Regions from separate parts of the Arthrobacter sp. Sr33 genome, predicted to be linked through region 1. Evidence: predicted binding sites of a transcription regulator. Region 1 holds the regulator's gene; each other region holds the start of a gene.
The links. Region 1 encodes LexA, which represses DNA repair genes until DNA is damaged. Its sites were predicted from a motif close to TCGAACANNTGTTCGA; they were not measured.

Region 1 (4,997 bases):
CTACACCAACGCTGGCAAATCCTCCTTGCTGAACCGCCTCACCGACGCTGGCGTCCTGGTGGAGAACGCGCTGTTCGCCACCCTGGATCCCACGGTGCGTAAGGCCGAAACCGCCGATGGGTTGGGCTACACGCTTGCCGATACGGTCGGGTTCGTCAGGTCGCTGCCCACCCAGCTGGTTGAGGCATTCCGGTCGACGCTCGAAGAGATTGCCGACTCGGACCTGATTCTCCATGTGGTGGATGTGTCCCACCCCGATCCGGAGGGGCAGATCGCCGCGGTGCGGGAAGTGCTCTCTGAGGTCGATGCCCGCAAGGTCCCCGAAATCATTGTTCTGAACAAGGCCGATGCCGCGGATCCCTTCGTGATCGAACGCCTGCGTCAACGCGAGCCCCGGCACGTGGTGGTCTCAGCCCGCACGGGCGAGGGTATCGCCGAGCTCCTCGAAGCCGTCAGCGCTGCCATCCCGCGACCCAGCGTGAAGCTGACGCTGCTGGTGCCGTACGAACGCGGCGACGTCGTCAGCAGGTTGCACCAGTCCGACGCCGAGATCCTGAACCTTGAGCACGTTGAATCGGGCACCCGACTCGACGTCATGGTCCGTGCGGGTCTTGCCGCCGATCTGGAGGAATTCCGCCAGCATGCCTGACAGCGGTACCGCGGGGCCGCTGGAACTTCTTGACGCCGCAGTTGAAGCCATGGGCGGCGAGAACCGGGTGGGCCAGCATGAGATGACGCAACGGGTCGCCGAGGCGCTGACCACCGGGGACCACCTGCTGGTGCAGGCTGGCACGGGCACCGGTAAATCGCTGGCCTACCTCATCCCCTTGATCTCCCACGCCCTGACCCACGACAAACCGGCCATCGTATCCACTGCAACGTTGGCGTTGCAGGCCCAGATTGTCGGTCGCGACGTGCCCCGGCTGCTGAAGGCCCTCAAAGGCAAGCTACCCCGCCCCGTCGACGTGGTGCTGCTCAAAGGCCGCGGCAATTACGTCTGCAAGCACAAAACGGGCGGAGGCTTCCCCGAAGAGGGGGCACCCGACGCGCTCTTCAGCCTCGGCGAGGACACCGCCGCACCGCATCCCTCCGCCGGCCCGGCCACCCCGCTGGGCCGCGAGGTTGTCAGGCTCCGGGAGTGGGCCGAAACCACCGACACGGGTGACCGGGACGAGCTGACTCCCGGGGTGAGCGAGCAGGCGTGGCGGCAGGTGTCCGTGACCAGCATGGAATGTCTTGGCGCCCAAAAGTGCCCGGTCGCGGCGGAATGCTTCAGCGAACGGGCCAGGGCCAAGGCGGGCGACGCGGATATCGTCATCACCAACCATGCAATGCTCGCGATCAGTGCCTTCGAGGGGCTGGCGGTGCTCCCCGAGTACGACGTCGTCGTCATCGACGAAGCCCACGAACTGCATGACCGGGTCACCGGCGCGGTGTCCGGACAATTATCGGCGGGGATGATTTCCGCTGCGGCGTCGGCGGCCCGCCGTCATCTGTCAATCGCCACCGAGGGCCTCGACTCCGCAAACCGCTTTTTCGAGTCAACAGTCGCCGGGATCCCCACGGGATTAATGGCTGCCGGACTCACCGAGGAGCAGGAAACGGCGATCACCCAGGTCCGCGAAGCCTGCCGGGCCGTCCTGTCGGACGCCAAAGGAGACGGACCGACCCCGGCAGACGGTGGCCGGCAGATGGCGAAGTCCCACGTCCTCGCCGTCTTCGAACTCTGCGAGCGGCTTCTGACGGCGACACCGGCCGGTGAGGTGCTCTGGGCCTCACGGCCAAGCACCTTCTCACCGGGCACCGGGTATTCACAGCCCGACGACGACGCACCCGCGACCATCAACATCGCGCCACTGTCCGTGGCCGGGAAGCTGCGGGAAGGCCTGTTCGCCGATCACACAGTGGTCCTGACCTCGGCAACGCTCGCCATCGGGGCCGAATTCGGTCCAGTCGCCGGTTCGCTCGGTCTCGCGGGCGCCTCGGCGCCGTCATGGACCGGCGTCGACGTCGGCAGCCCCTTCGACTACCCGAAGCAGGGCGTCCTGTATGTCGCGAAGGACCTTCCAAAGCCGGAGCGGGGCACCTCGCCTGAGCAGCTCGACGAACTGGAGGTCTTGCTGAAAGCATCGCGGGGTGGGGCGCTGGGACTTTTTTCCTCCCGCCGCGCGGCCGAAGACGCAGCCGAAGCACTGCGCCCACGGGTCGACTTCGAGATCCTGTGCCAGGGCGAATCGTCAATGTCGGCGCTGGTCAAACAATTCTCGGATGAGCCGGACACGTGCCTCTTCGGCACCATGTCACTCTGGCAGGGCGTCGATGTGCCAGGCCGGTCGTGCCGGCTGGTGACCATCGACCGCATTCCCTTCCCGCGCCCTGACGACCCACTCATGACAGCGCGGACGAGAGCCGTAGCGAAGGCCGGTGGAAACGGTTTCATGAGCGTTTCGGCAACCCACGCGGCCGTCCGCCTCGCTCAGGGCGCCGGACGCCTCATCCGCGCAGCCGAAGACAAGGGGGTGGTGGCGATCCTCGATTCCAGGCTCGCCAACGCACGCTACGGATCATTCCTGCGTGCCGCGCTGCCGCCTTTCTGGTCCACCACCGATCGCACGACGGCGGTCGGCGTCCTGGAGCGGCTGGCAGGAAAACCCACGCCCGGGGGTTAGAGGGCGCGCATCACCGAGACGACCTTGCCCATAATCGTGGCGAGGTCTCCCAGGATCGGCTCGTACTGGGTGTTCTGGGGGAGCAGCCAGGTGTGACTGTCGCGCTGGCGGAAAGTCTTCACCGTCGCCTCGTCGTCGAGGAGCGCGGCCACGATGTCACCGTTCTGTGCTTCCTGCTGGCGCCGGACCACTACCCAGTCACCGTCGCAAATGGCGGCGTCGATCATCGAATCGCCATAGACCCGCAACATGAAGAGATCGCCGTGTCCCACCAACTGGCGGGGTAGCGGCATGACATCTTCCACTACCTGGTCGGCCAGCACCGGGCCGCCGGCAGCGATCCGCCCCACCATCGGAACCATGGCTGCGTCGATCGCGCCGCCGACGTCCGGTGTCGTACCCTGGCCCGATCCTTCTTCGCCGCTGTGCTGATCATGGTCGAGGGTCAGCGGAAGCAGGATCTCCATGGCGCGGGGGCGCTTCGGATCGCGCCTGAGATAGCCCATCCGCTCGAGCTGCGACAACTGATGGGTGACGCTCGAGAGACTGGCGAGCCCCACCGTGTCTCCGATCTCGCGCATGGAGGGCGGATACCCGTTGGTGCCGATGGCCCGCTGAATGGTCTCAAGGATCTTCTTCTGGCGGGGCGTCATGCCCTTGGGCACCTGGCGCCCACGCGGGCGGCCACGGGCTGGCAGGACGGCCGGGGCGGGGTCAGCCGGGGCAAGGTCGGAGGCCGGTTCATCCAGTGGTGCGTCGGACTCTTTCACGGTCGCTGTCCCTTCGATAAGAATCCATGTACCCCGGCAGATCCCTGGATTCCAGGGGCCGAGCTTATTTTGTCAGTGGCGGATGATGTGCTGGTTTCTGCTGGATCCCGAACCTTCATCCTTGCCCTAACGGTAAGGGAGTCAGGACACGTTTTCAAACATTTGTTCGATCGTGTCTCGACAAAGTTCGTCAATCAGTGCTAAAAATAAACAAGCAGTAATTCGAAGATAAGTTCGAACAAAACAGGAATCGCCGGTTTTAGCTCGAACACCGCCTTCAACCTTCAGGGTTGGTCCCGGGCTCATACCCCAGGACCGAATGGACTGATTCGAGAGTACAGAGAGGTGTATCCATGTCTGTCATCACCACACACCAGAATTTCCCCACCACCGAAAGCGACGCGACCACGAGCGGCGCCACCAAGCTGCGGCTTACCCGCAGGGGCCGGCTCCTGTTGGTCGGATTGCCGATCGTGCTACTCGCGTCGGCCGTTCTGATGTTGTCAGGATTTTTCAACTCGCCTGCCAAGGCATCAGCTGAAGGCGGAGAGGTGACCGAGACCGTCAGTGTCAGCGTCGCAGCCGGCGAAACCATCTGGCAGCTGGCAACCGAGTTCGCTCCGGACCGCGATCCGCGCATCGTCGTCTCCGAGATCGTTGAACTGAACAGCCTGGGCACCTCAGTGCTGCAGGCAGGGCAGCAACTGGATGTCCCCACCAACCGGTAACTCCTCGACAGCCAGTACTGCACCCCCAGAACCCTCCAACCCGGTCGGCCAGTATCGGCCACCGGGTGCGGAGCTTCTGCGAACGCGGTGAAGATCCTGATGAAGGGTGAAGGCCCGCCGATTCTGCACCTGCAGCACTCCACGCTTAACCTTGACAGGTGAGCGAACAGTTTGAGCGGTTGAGCCGGTTGCCCCTGCGCGAGGATCTGCGGGGCAAGCACCCCTACGGGGCACCCCAGTTGGATGTCCCCATCCTCCTGAACGTCAATGAGAATACCCATGGAGTGCCGGACGATGTCCGGCAGGCAATCGTTGATGCGGTGAGCCGGGAGGTCGGGGGGCTGAACCGTTACCCCGACCGTGAGTTCACCGAACTCCGGACCAATCTCGCACGCTACCTCGGCCACGGACTGACGCCCGAAAACCTGTGGGCCGCCAACGGATCCAACGAGGTACTGCAGCACCTGCTGCAGGCCTTCGGCGGCCCGGGTCGATCAGCCATCGGCTTCCCGCCGACCTACTCCATGTATCCGTTGCTGGCCAGCAGCACCGGCACCCGCTATATCGCAGGGCAGGGTAACGACAGGTTCGAGCTCAGCGCCGCCGACGCGGCCCGCGAAGTGCGCGAATCCGGCGCGAACCTCGTCTTCCTGTGCTCGCCGAACAACCCGACCGGCTCAGCGCTGGGCCTGGATGTGGTGGAAGCGGTTTATGAGGCGGGCAGCGACGCGCAGGCAATCGTGATCGTCGATGAGGCCTATGCCGAGTTCGCCCACGCAGGCACCGTCAGCGCCCTCAGCCTGCTGGCGGGCCGGGAACGTCTTGTGGTG
Region 2 (4,997 bases), on a different contig from region 1:
CCGGGCTCGAAAACTGCCATGGTGAACGTGGCCGGTTCCATGGTTACGTTCGCGTACGAGTGGGCAACGTCCCCGGGAAACGACACGGCGTCCCCGGTTTCGAGCACTATTGTCTGCTCCCCCACCTGCACTGTGATCGAACCTTGCCGCACCTGGAGAAACTCTTTGGTTCCCTTGGAGTGTGGCTCGCTCTCGTGGCGGTCCCCTGGCACGAATGTCCAGTCCCAAAGTTCGACGACGTCGGGTGACTCAGAGCCTGCAACCAGCGTCCCCCTGCCACCGGATTCGGAAGTCCAAAGGGCGGCACCTTCACCGCTGCGTGTAACTGTCACAGGCTTCGCCGATGGAGACTCAACCAGCGAAGGCAGCCCGATGCCGAGAGCGTCGCTCAACCTCAACAGTGTTCCCACACTCGGGTTGGTGGCACCCTGCTCCACATTGATCAGCATGCGACGACTCACGCCAGCAGCGTCTGCCAGCTGATCAAGAGTCAGGGATCGGGAGTGGCGCTCATGTTTGATGCGGCTGCCAATTGCTGCCGCAAGCGCAGTGGGGTTACTTGCCATAAGTGCAGCATAGTGCACTGTCAGTGCAGTATGCATCATCAGTGCAGTATGCATTGTCGAGTGCGACTGCTGTCTGGATGGGCGCTGCCTGTGGTCCGCCGCTGTCTACGCCGCCGGGAGTGCTCTAAGCAGCCAAGATAATCGGGGGCGCACTCTCAGAAGGGCGGGGGGATCTCGGCTGGTGGTGCTGGTGGTGCTGGGGGTGGGTCTGGTCGGGTGAGGTAGGTTTCGCCGAGTGGTGAGATCGCGATGATGGTCCCGGGGTCGGGTTGTTGGTAGTGCCAGTAGCCGTCGGTTTTGAACATGTGGTGGCGTTTACACAGGGCCGCCAAGTTCCCGTAGCTGGTTTTGCCGCCTTGGGACCAGGGGGTGGTGTGGTCGAGTTCGCAGAACACCGCCAACCGGTTACATCCCGGATGCCGACACGTCCCGTCCCTAACCCGGACCGCATCCTTCAGGTCCTGCGGGACCCGGTACGTGGTTGCATCAGCGCCGAGCCTGGCCCCGGTGAAGGGGTGGGTGAGGATCCTGGTGAACGATGGTGCGTGCCCGGCGAGCTTCCGTGCCGTCTCGGGATCAATCGGCCCATAGCCTTCTAGCTCACCCGGTGTGTCCCCACCGAGGAGAGTCATCACCGGGACGGTGACGAACACCTTCGCCTGCACACCCCAATACGTGCTGGCCTCCCCCGACTGACTGGGGCTGTTGCTCTCTCGCCGCTGACTGGATCCGCTGTCCGTCCCGGATCCGCTGTCCGTCCGGGATCCGGGGTCCGCTGTTCCCGGCCAGCTCCGGTCAGCACCCGGGCCGGCCCCAGCGGCAGTACCAGGTTCGGTCCCAGCGGCAGCAGCAGGGCCAGCAGGGCCAGCTGGCCCTGCTGGGTCGGGTGCTTCACTCATGTGTCCGGTGGGTCCGGCGCTGGTGAGGACGTCAACGAGGACGTCGGCGCGTAACTGGGTGAGGGTCCTGGATTCGTCGGGGCCTTGCAGGTTACGGGCTGCGGTGTCGACGCGGTGGAAGATCCCGGCGGCTTGTTCGGTGGGCAGGAAGGCTTGGAGCCAGGCCATCCCGTCCTGCGCCGGGTCCAGATACACGCGACGGTCCTGGAGAGCCTTCCGGTGCCGCAGGGTGATCGATTCGGGGTGGAAGATGTCACGTAACCGTTGGGCCTGGCGGTAAAACTTCGCCACCGTGGTCTTGCAGGCCAGACCGATGAGCTGGGCCTCGAATGCGGCCATCACGGCGGGAACGGTATCCGGGATACCAATCGCTTCCCCGACCACCGCCCACGCGTGACGGCGCGATAACCTGCCATCCTCCAACGCGGTCAGGGTGGCCCGGTAATCGCGGACCAGCAGCTCACTATGGTCAAGCAGGGAACCAGCGGTGCGCTCCGGCAGGCGCAGGGCCGCACCGATCTCCGACGCAGCCAGGGCGTGAGTGTGGTCCTGGTCTTCGGCCCACGGGTGTTCCTCGGCCATCAGGTCATGAAGGTGGGTGAGGGCTTTGGCTTCCTGCGCGTCGACCCAGGACCGCAACGCTGAGAGCGTCTTGAGCAGGTTCACGGTCTGCCCCGCGTTCAACGTCACCATCGCCGCGACCGATACCTGGCCAGACAACGGCACCGGAGCCCCCGGCCCGGTCGGAGCGGTCCAGGTCGCTTCCCCGCCCAGCGGACCGCCCGGACCGTACCCACCCGCATTCCCCGAAGCAGTGTTCGCGGACCCGCTCTCGAAGACGGAATCGCGGCCAGAACCGGGGCCAGAACCGGGGCCGGTTTCGGGGGAAAATCCCGATCCGGGAGCAGAAGCGTCGCTGCCTTTCATACCTCTATTCCATCATCGCCCACTGACAAAATAGGGGCCGATTCAGGGTCACCCGAAAAACTTTTTCAACTATTTTCGGGCCCACAGAACCATCACCGGACCGCCCCCTGGGCACCCGCTGCACCGAGAGATGCAGCGCATCAAGGTGCACGAGTCCGCTGGAGTCCACCGGTTGCAGCAGTGTACTCAGCGAAGCAGGGCCCGATAAAGCCGAACTTGGGGACACCGCGACTTGGCTGGCGGCCAGGGCTTTCTTCTTTAGGTCCTAGTGCCGTTCCCAAAGGACACTTCCCATCGTGATCACCATGGCTAGACCGGTAGCCCAAAGGTACTCAGACCCCTGCAGCGTCCGGATGATCGAGATGATCAGGAGTATTCCGGCAAGTACAAAGAGTGCCCATCGTCCGGTGCTCATTGCGGTTCCACTCAAAAGAGTCGATGCGTCTTGCAGTGTCAGCCGGTCATAGTTGCGCAACGCAACCAATAGCCTGCCGCTTATCGCTCAGGAGGACAGGAACGCCTAAGAAGCCCCGTTCTAGTTCCGGCCAGCGCGCCCGCGGCTCAACCGCGGACTCAACCTGGAGAGATCCGCCGCCCCCACCAACCCGGCAGAAGGCCCCAACGCTGCAGCTTCCACCCGCGCAGCCGGGCGGAACCCTCGACCCGTCAGGTTGCGGCCAAAAGCTCGCCGGGCCGGTTCCAGCAGCACATCTCCGGCAGCACCCAGTCCGCCGCCCACCACAAAGGTTCCCGGGTCCAGCGCAGCAGCCAGGTTGGCGAGCCCAAGCCCGAGCCACTGCCCGACGTCGTCGACCAGTTCCCGGCTCGCCGGGTCTCCTTCCAGCGCCAGCTTGGTGACGACGGCCCCGGTGATGAGCTGCGGGTCGCCGTCGACCTCCCTCAACAATGCCTGGGCTACCGGGGAGTTGGCGGTCGCAAGCTCCCGCGCCTCCCGCCCCAACGCGTTGCCTGAGGCGTACTGCTCCCAGCATCCCCGGTTTCCGCATTCACAGCGGTGACCCTGCGGCACGATGATCTGGTGGCCAAACTCCCCAGCCACCCCGAAACGTCCCCGCTCCAGGGCGCCGTCCATGATCATGGCTCCGCCGATGCCGGTGCCCAGGGTGATGCAGACCAACCGGCTCTCCCCCTGGCCTGCACCGAACCGCCATTCGGCCCACGCGGCGGCGTCGGCGTCGTTGACCACGGTCACCCTCCGCCGAAGGATCCGCTCCAGATTGTGGCGTAGGGGCTCATTGCGCCACGCCAGATGGGGGCTGAAGAGCACGGTCCCGTTGGTCAGGTCCATCCAGCCAGCGGCGCCGATCCCCACCGACCGGATCCGGTGGCCGACCGACAGCTCGGCTACCAGCTCGGCGATGATCGCTTCGACGTGCCTCGGATCGTGTCCGGGCGTATCCCTGCGGGATTCGGCGAGGATGTTGCCGTGGATGTCGACGACGCCGGCTGCCACCTTGGTCCCACCAATATCGATCCCGATCGCAAGCCCACGGCGCAGGAACGTGGGCGAATCTGGGTAGCCAGCGGTGAAGCCAACAGGCCGCCGTAGGGCACCCAGACCCCCGCCACCGGGGGCGCGGAGCTGACCCCGCAGCCGGGGCACTGCCGGGGCGTCCGTCTGCCTGATCATTGGTTGTCCTCCGCTGGATTGCCATCGGCGTTGCCCTACCGTTACCGATTCGTACATTACTGGAGAGTATTAACGTCGGTTGAACCTATAGGCTAATGAAATCCAGCAAGTTTTGGAGATATCAAAGGAGATAGTCGTGCGCGAATACAGCGTCCCCGTAATGGTGGACACGCCCCGTGACAGTAATATCACGGAGCTGGTTGTCAAACAGGCTGCAAAGCCGTCCAACCCAGCGTTGTTCTCCAAAAAGGACAACGCCGGAGAGTGGCAGAACATCCAGGCGACTGAATTCCTCGCTGACGTCCAGCTCCTCGCAAAAGGCCTGATGGCCAGCGGCGTCCAGGCCGGCGACCGCGTGGCGATCATGGCTCGCACCCGGTACGAGTGGTCGCTGGTGGACTTCGCGATCTGGTTTGCCGGAGCCATCTCAGTACCCGTCTACGAAACCTCATCACCCTCACAGGTGGGCTGGATCCTTGAGGATTCGGGCGCGGTCGCTGCCTTCGTCGAATCGGCCCGCCATGAGAACGTGGTGCGCCAGGCGGCAGCCGCAGCGAACATCCCCGGTGTTCAGCACGTGTGGCAGCTGGACAACAACGGCCTGGATCCCCTGCGCGGCGCCGGTACCGACATCGATGATCAAGCGCTGGAAGACCGCCGTCGGACCGCGGGGCTCGACGACGTCGCCACCATCATTTACACGTCGGGCACCACAGGCAAGCCCAAGGGGTGCGAACTGACGCACGGGAACTTCGTCGAGCTGTCGGTGAACGCCGGGGCAGCCCTCCCCGAGGTAGCCCACGAGGGTGCCCAGACCATCATGTTCCTCCCCCTGGCCCACGTATTCGCCCGGTTCATCTCCGTGTTGTGTGTGTCTGTCGGCGCTACCGTGGCCCACACCCCCGATGTCAAGAACCTGCTCCCGGATCTGCAGAGCTACAAGCCGTCCTTCAT
Region 3 (4,997 bases), on a different contig from region 1:
GGCGAAAAACTTCTCGGACACCAGAGCCTTGATCGGCGCCGTGTAGTAGCTGCGTTTCCCGCGGGCGATCGCATCGAAATGGGCTGCGACCGCCACCAGCGACTTCCCCGATCCGGTGGGCGTCGCGAGGATCACGTTGTTCCCGGAGACCAGCTCCAGCACAGCTTCGTCCTGCGCCGGATACAGGCTCATTCCCTCGCTGGTCGTCCACTCGAGGAAGGCGCCGTAAACGTCGTCGGGCTGATCCGTGCCTGCGGGGAGGTGTTCCTGAATTCTCATAGGACTCCAGCCTATCCGTAGCTGCCTCACCGCCGGATACGCTGGAGCAATGCGATGGGATCCCACCCAGTATTCTCTGTTCTCTGACCACCGGGGCAGGCCGTTCCTCGATCTGGTCGGTCGGGTCGACCATGCGGCGCCTCGCGTCGTCGTCGATCTCGGGTGCGGGCCGGGGGACCTCACCCGGCTGCTGGCCGAACGCTGGCCCGACGCCGGGGTGCTGGGCATCGACTCATCCGCCGACATGGTGCAGCGCGCCAATGACCAAGCCGACCCGCCGCCGAACCTGCGGTTCGAGACTGGTGATATCCGAGACTTCTCACCCGCAGACGACGTCGACGTCGACGTCGTCGTCACCAACGCCGTCCTGCAGTGGGTGCCGGGTCAGGCCGAGCTGGTGCAGAAGTGGGCACGGGTGCTTCGTCCAGGTGCCTGGCTGGCCCTGCAGGTTCCTGGCAACTTCGGATCCCCGGCGCACACCTTGCTGCGCGAGCTGGCCGGATCTGGGGCCTGGCGGGACCAGCTCGGGGGAGTGCTGAGGCATACCGATGTCGTGTCGGAGCCGGAGGAGTACCTGCGGATGCTTAGCGAGGCGGGCATGACCGCCGACGTCTGGGAGACCACCTACCAGCACGTCCTCACGGGACCCGATCCGGTGCTGCAGTGGCTGAAGGGCACCGGATTGCGCCCGGTACTGAATGCGCTGTCCGACGACGACGCCGCGGCCTTCGTCGAACAGTATGCTGCCCTGCTGCGTGGAGCCTACCCCGAGGAACCTTGGGGGACAGTCTTCGGCTTCCGCCGGATCTTCGCCGTCGGCGTCAAGACCGGGCGAAGTAGGAGCAAGGACCCCGCGGGATAGTTCCCGCCAGCCCTGAGCCGGGGGCCAGTTAACGCACCTGCACACAGGTGGACGGGAAGGTGGGTTCCGACGGCGGTGAGTCCGCCGGACGGCCGGTTTTACCAGCCGCGGGCGCGCCATTCCTCAAGCTGCGGGCGTTCAGCCCCGACGGTGGTGCCCTTCCCATGGCCGGGATGCAAGACGGTGTCGTCCGGCAGATAGTCGAAGATCCGCTCGGACACGTCGTTATGCAACGACTCAAACCGGGCGGCGTCGCCCTGGGTGTTCCCGATGCCGCCGGGGAACAGCGAATCCCCAGTAAACAAGTGTGCCGGGCCGTGCGGGTCGCGGTACAACAGGGCAACGCTCCCCGGTGTGTGTCCGCGCAACTTGATGGCTTCGAGGTCGAAGCCCTCGAAAGTGGCAATATCCCCGTGCTCCAGCCGAACATCCGTAGGCACCGCTATGTCGGTGACGTCTTCTGTGCCGGCCGCAGTGCGCGCTCCCGTCTGCCCGACGACGTCGGCCAGCGCCCGAACATGGTCCCAGTGCGAATGGGTGGTGACGATCAGCGCCAGTTTCGGCTCAGCCGTGGTGTCTGCGGCGCCCTCGGCAAGGAGCGCCATGATGGCGGGAGCGTCATCGGCGGCGTCAATCAGCACCTGTGCGCCCGTGGCCTTCGAGGTGAGCAGGTAAACGTTGTTGTCCATCTCGCTGACCGAGATCGAGCGGATGGTCAGATCCTGAAGAGTATGCATGAACCCAGTCTAGGCACGCCGGTAAATGGGCAAGACTTTCGGGGCACAGGGGTGCATGGAACAATATGGGCATCAGCGGTCGGCCCGGGAAATGGCCGGACAACAGTGACGAGTGACAGAGAGCGGAAAGGCCACAGTGAATCCAGGCGCAACAGGCAGCTCCGATGTCACCAGTTGGCTCCGCATTGACCAGGCAAGCTCTGTGCCACCCTACGAACAACTCCGCGTGCAGATTCTCGACGCCGCGAACAACGGATCGCTTCCCGTCGGGACCCGCCTGCCACCCGTGCGCACCCTCGCCGGCCACCTCGGAGTAGCAGTCAACACCGTCGCCAGGGCGTATCGGGAACTGGAGCAGGCCAACATTGTGGTCACCCGGTCGCGGGCAGGCACCGTTGTCGCGGCGGCAGGAGATGAAGCACGGCAACGGGCGGCCGCAGCCGCCGACAAATACGCGGATGTGATCAAGGCCAACGGCCTCACCGAGGACGAGGCCGTTGCCTATCTGCGGGCCGCTCTGCGCCGTCGGTGAACATCGGGGGCCAACGCGCCGACGACACGCTGAAAACCAGCCGATCGAATATGTATTCGAACACGGTTTCAATTAGAGTGAACGGGTGTCTATTGCAACTTCGCTCGAATCTGAGTTTTCCGATCCCAAAATGTCGCAGGATCTTTCGCGTCTGATCGTCAAGGGAGCACGCGAGCACAACCTGCGCAACGTTGACCTCGACCTGCCGCGTGACGCGATGATCGTCTTCACCGGTCTCTCAGGGTCGGGGAAGTCATCCCTCGCGTTCGACACGATCTTCGCGGAAGGTCAGCGTCGCTACGTCGAGTCCCTGTCGGCCTACGCCAGGCAGTTCCTGGGTCAGGTGGACAAGCCTGACGTGGACTTTATTGAGGGTCTGTCGCCAGCGGTGTCCATCGATCAGAAGTCGACCAACAAGAACCCCCGGTCAACAGTCGGCACCATCACCGAGATTTACGACTACATGCGCCTCCTCTGGGCCCGCGTGGGACGCCCCCACTGCCCCACCTGTGGCGAACCGGTCGCCAAGCAGACCCCGCAGCAGATCGTCGACCAGCTGCTTGAACTCGAAGAGGGCACCCGATTCCAGATCCTCGCCCCCGTGGTGCGAGGCCGCAAGGGAGAGTTCGTCGACCTGTTCCAGGAGTTGACGGCCAAAGGCTACGCCCGCGCCCGTGTCGACGGCGACGTCGTCCAGCTGTCCGATCCGCCCAAGCTCGGCAAACAGTACAAACACACCATCGAAGTCATTGTCGACCGGCTGGTGGTCAAGGACGGCATTAGCCAGCGGCTCACCGACTCGGTGGAGACGGCGCTGAAGCTGGCCGACGGCCGGGTCCTCGCCGATTTCGTTGATCTGCCCGAAAAAGACAGCAAACGCGTCAGGGCGTTCTCCGAGCACCTGGCCTGCCCCAACGAGCACCCCCTGGCCATCGATGAGATCGAGCCACGCTCGTTCTCCTTCAACAACCCCTTCGGCGCGTGCCCCGTCTGCACCGGGATCGGCACCAAGCTTGAGGTTGACGAAGAGCTGGTCGTCCCCAACCCGGACCTGAGTCTGGCGGAAGGCGCCATCGCCCCCTGGTCGCTGGGCACCGCAACCCTCGAGTACTGGACCCGGCTGCTTGAGGGTCTCTCGAAAGAGCTGAACTTCAAGATGGACGTGCCCTGGCACAAGTTGCCGGACCGTGCCCGGGAAGCAGCTCTGTACGGCAAGGACCACAAGGTGGTGGTGCAGTACAAGAACAGGTTCGGCCGGGAGCGCAAGTACAGCACCGGCTTCGAAGGCGCTGTGCAGTACATCCACCGCAAGCATCTCGAAACCGAATCCGACCACGCACGCGACCGCTACGAGGAGTACATGCGGCAGATCCCGTGCCCCGCGTGTGGCGGAGCCCGGCTGAACCCGGCCTCACTCTCGGTCCTGATCAACGGCAAATCCATTGCGTCGGTCGCAGCCATGCCAATGCGCGACTGCAGCGACTTCCTCAACAACCTGGTGCTCACCGGCCGTGAAGCCCAGATTGCCAGCCAGGTCCTCAAGGAAATCCAGGCCCGGCTGCAGTTCCTGCTCGACGTCGGACTCGAGTACCTGAACCTCGAACGCGCCTCCGGGACCCTGTCCGGCGGAGAGGCACAGCGCATCCGGCTGGCAACCCAGATCGGTTCAGGACTTGTGGGCGTACTCTACGTTCTCGATGAACCGTCAATCGGGCTGCATCAGCGCGACAACCGGCGGCTGATCGAGACGCTCGCCCGCCTCCGTAACCTCGGCAATACCCTGATCGTCGTCGAGCATGACGAGGACACCATCCAGGAAGCCGACTGGATTGTCGACATCGGCCCCGGCGCCGGCGAGCACGGCGGCGAGGTGGTCCACTCCGGTCTGCTTGAAGACCTCCTCACCAATGAGCGTTCCATCACCGGTGACTACCTCTCCGGTCGGCGGAAGATCGAGATCCCAAAGAAGCGCCGCAAGATCGACAAGTCCCGGCAGCTCAAGGTGGTCGGTGCACGCGAACATAACCTGACGTCCTTTGACATTGCCTTCCCGCTGGGCGTCCTCACCGCGGTCACGGGTGTCAGCGGGTCAGGGAAGTCCACCCTGGTCAACGAGATCCTCTACAAAGTGCTGGCCAACAAGCTCAACGGCGCCAAGCAGGTTGCCGGCCGGCACAAGCGGATCGATGGCCTCGAACACCTCGACAAAGTGGTCCACGTCGACCAGAGCCCGATCGGCCGGACACCACGCTCCAACCCTGCCACCTACACCGGTGTCTTCGACAACATCCGGAAGCTGTTTGCCGAGACCACCGAGGCGAAGGTCCGGGGCTACCTCCCCGGCCGGTTCTCATTCAACGTGAAGGGCGGCCGCTGCGAAGCCTGCTCCGGCGACGGCACCCTGAAGATTGAAATGAACTTCCTCCCGGACGTATACGTGCCGTGCGAGGTATGTCACGGTCAGCGCTACAACCGGGAAACGCTCGAAGTCCACTACAAGGGCAAGACCATCGCCGATGTGCTGAACATGCCGATCGAAGAGGGCGCCGAATTCTTCGCTGCGTTCAGCCCGATCGCGCGCCACCTC

Region 2: the regulator LexA is predicted to act here: its motif matches at 2,445-2,460, upstream of ACX80T_RS12635 (HNH endonuclease signature motif containing protein).
Region 3: the regulator LexA is predicted to act here: its motif matches at 2,455-2,470, upstream of uvrA (excinuclease ABC subunit UvrA).

The regions. Positions count from the first base shown of each region.
Region 1 covers NZ_JBTNDD010000005.1:42,147-47,143, reverse strand. Annotated here, with positions in the region: gene hflX (GTPase HflX) at 1-649, shown strand, start outside; gene ACX80T_RS08340 (ATP-dependent DNA helicase) at 642-2,669, shown strand; gene lexA (transcriptional repressor LexA) at 2,666-3,322, opposite strand; gene ACX80T_RS08330 (LysM peptidoglycan-binding domain-containing protein) at 3,793-4,167, shown strand; gene ACX80T_RS08325 (histidinol-phosphate transaminase) at 4,326-4,997, shown strand, end outside.
Region 2 covers NZ_JBTNDD010000009.1:49,519-54,515, reverse strand. Annotated here, with positions in the region: gene ACX80T_RS12640 (helix-turn-helix domain-containing protein) at 1-605, opposite strand, end outside; gene ACX80T_RS12635 (HNH endonuclease signature motif containing protein) at 722-2,392, opposite strand; gene ACX80T_RS12630 (hypothetical protein) at 2,658-2,807, opposite strand; gene ACX80T_RS12625 (ROK family glucokinase) at 2,928-4,043, opposite strand; gene ACX80T_RS12620 (AMP-dependent synthetase/ligase) at 4,180-4,997, shown strand, end outside.
Region 3 covers NZ_JBTNDD010000002.1:137,532-142,528, forward strand. Annotated here, with positions in the region: gene ACX80T_RS03510 (DEAD/DEAH box helicase) at 1-279, opposite strand, end outside; gene ACX80T_RS03515 (trans-aconitate 2-methyltransferase) at 329-1,141, shown strand; gene ACX80T_RS03520 (MBL fold metallo-hydrolase) at 1,240-1,878, opposite strand; gene ACX80T_RS03525 (GntR family transcriptional regulator) at 1,991-2,410, shown strand; gene uvrA (excinuclease ABC subunit UvrA) at 2,541-4,997, shown strand, end outside.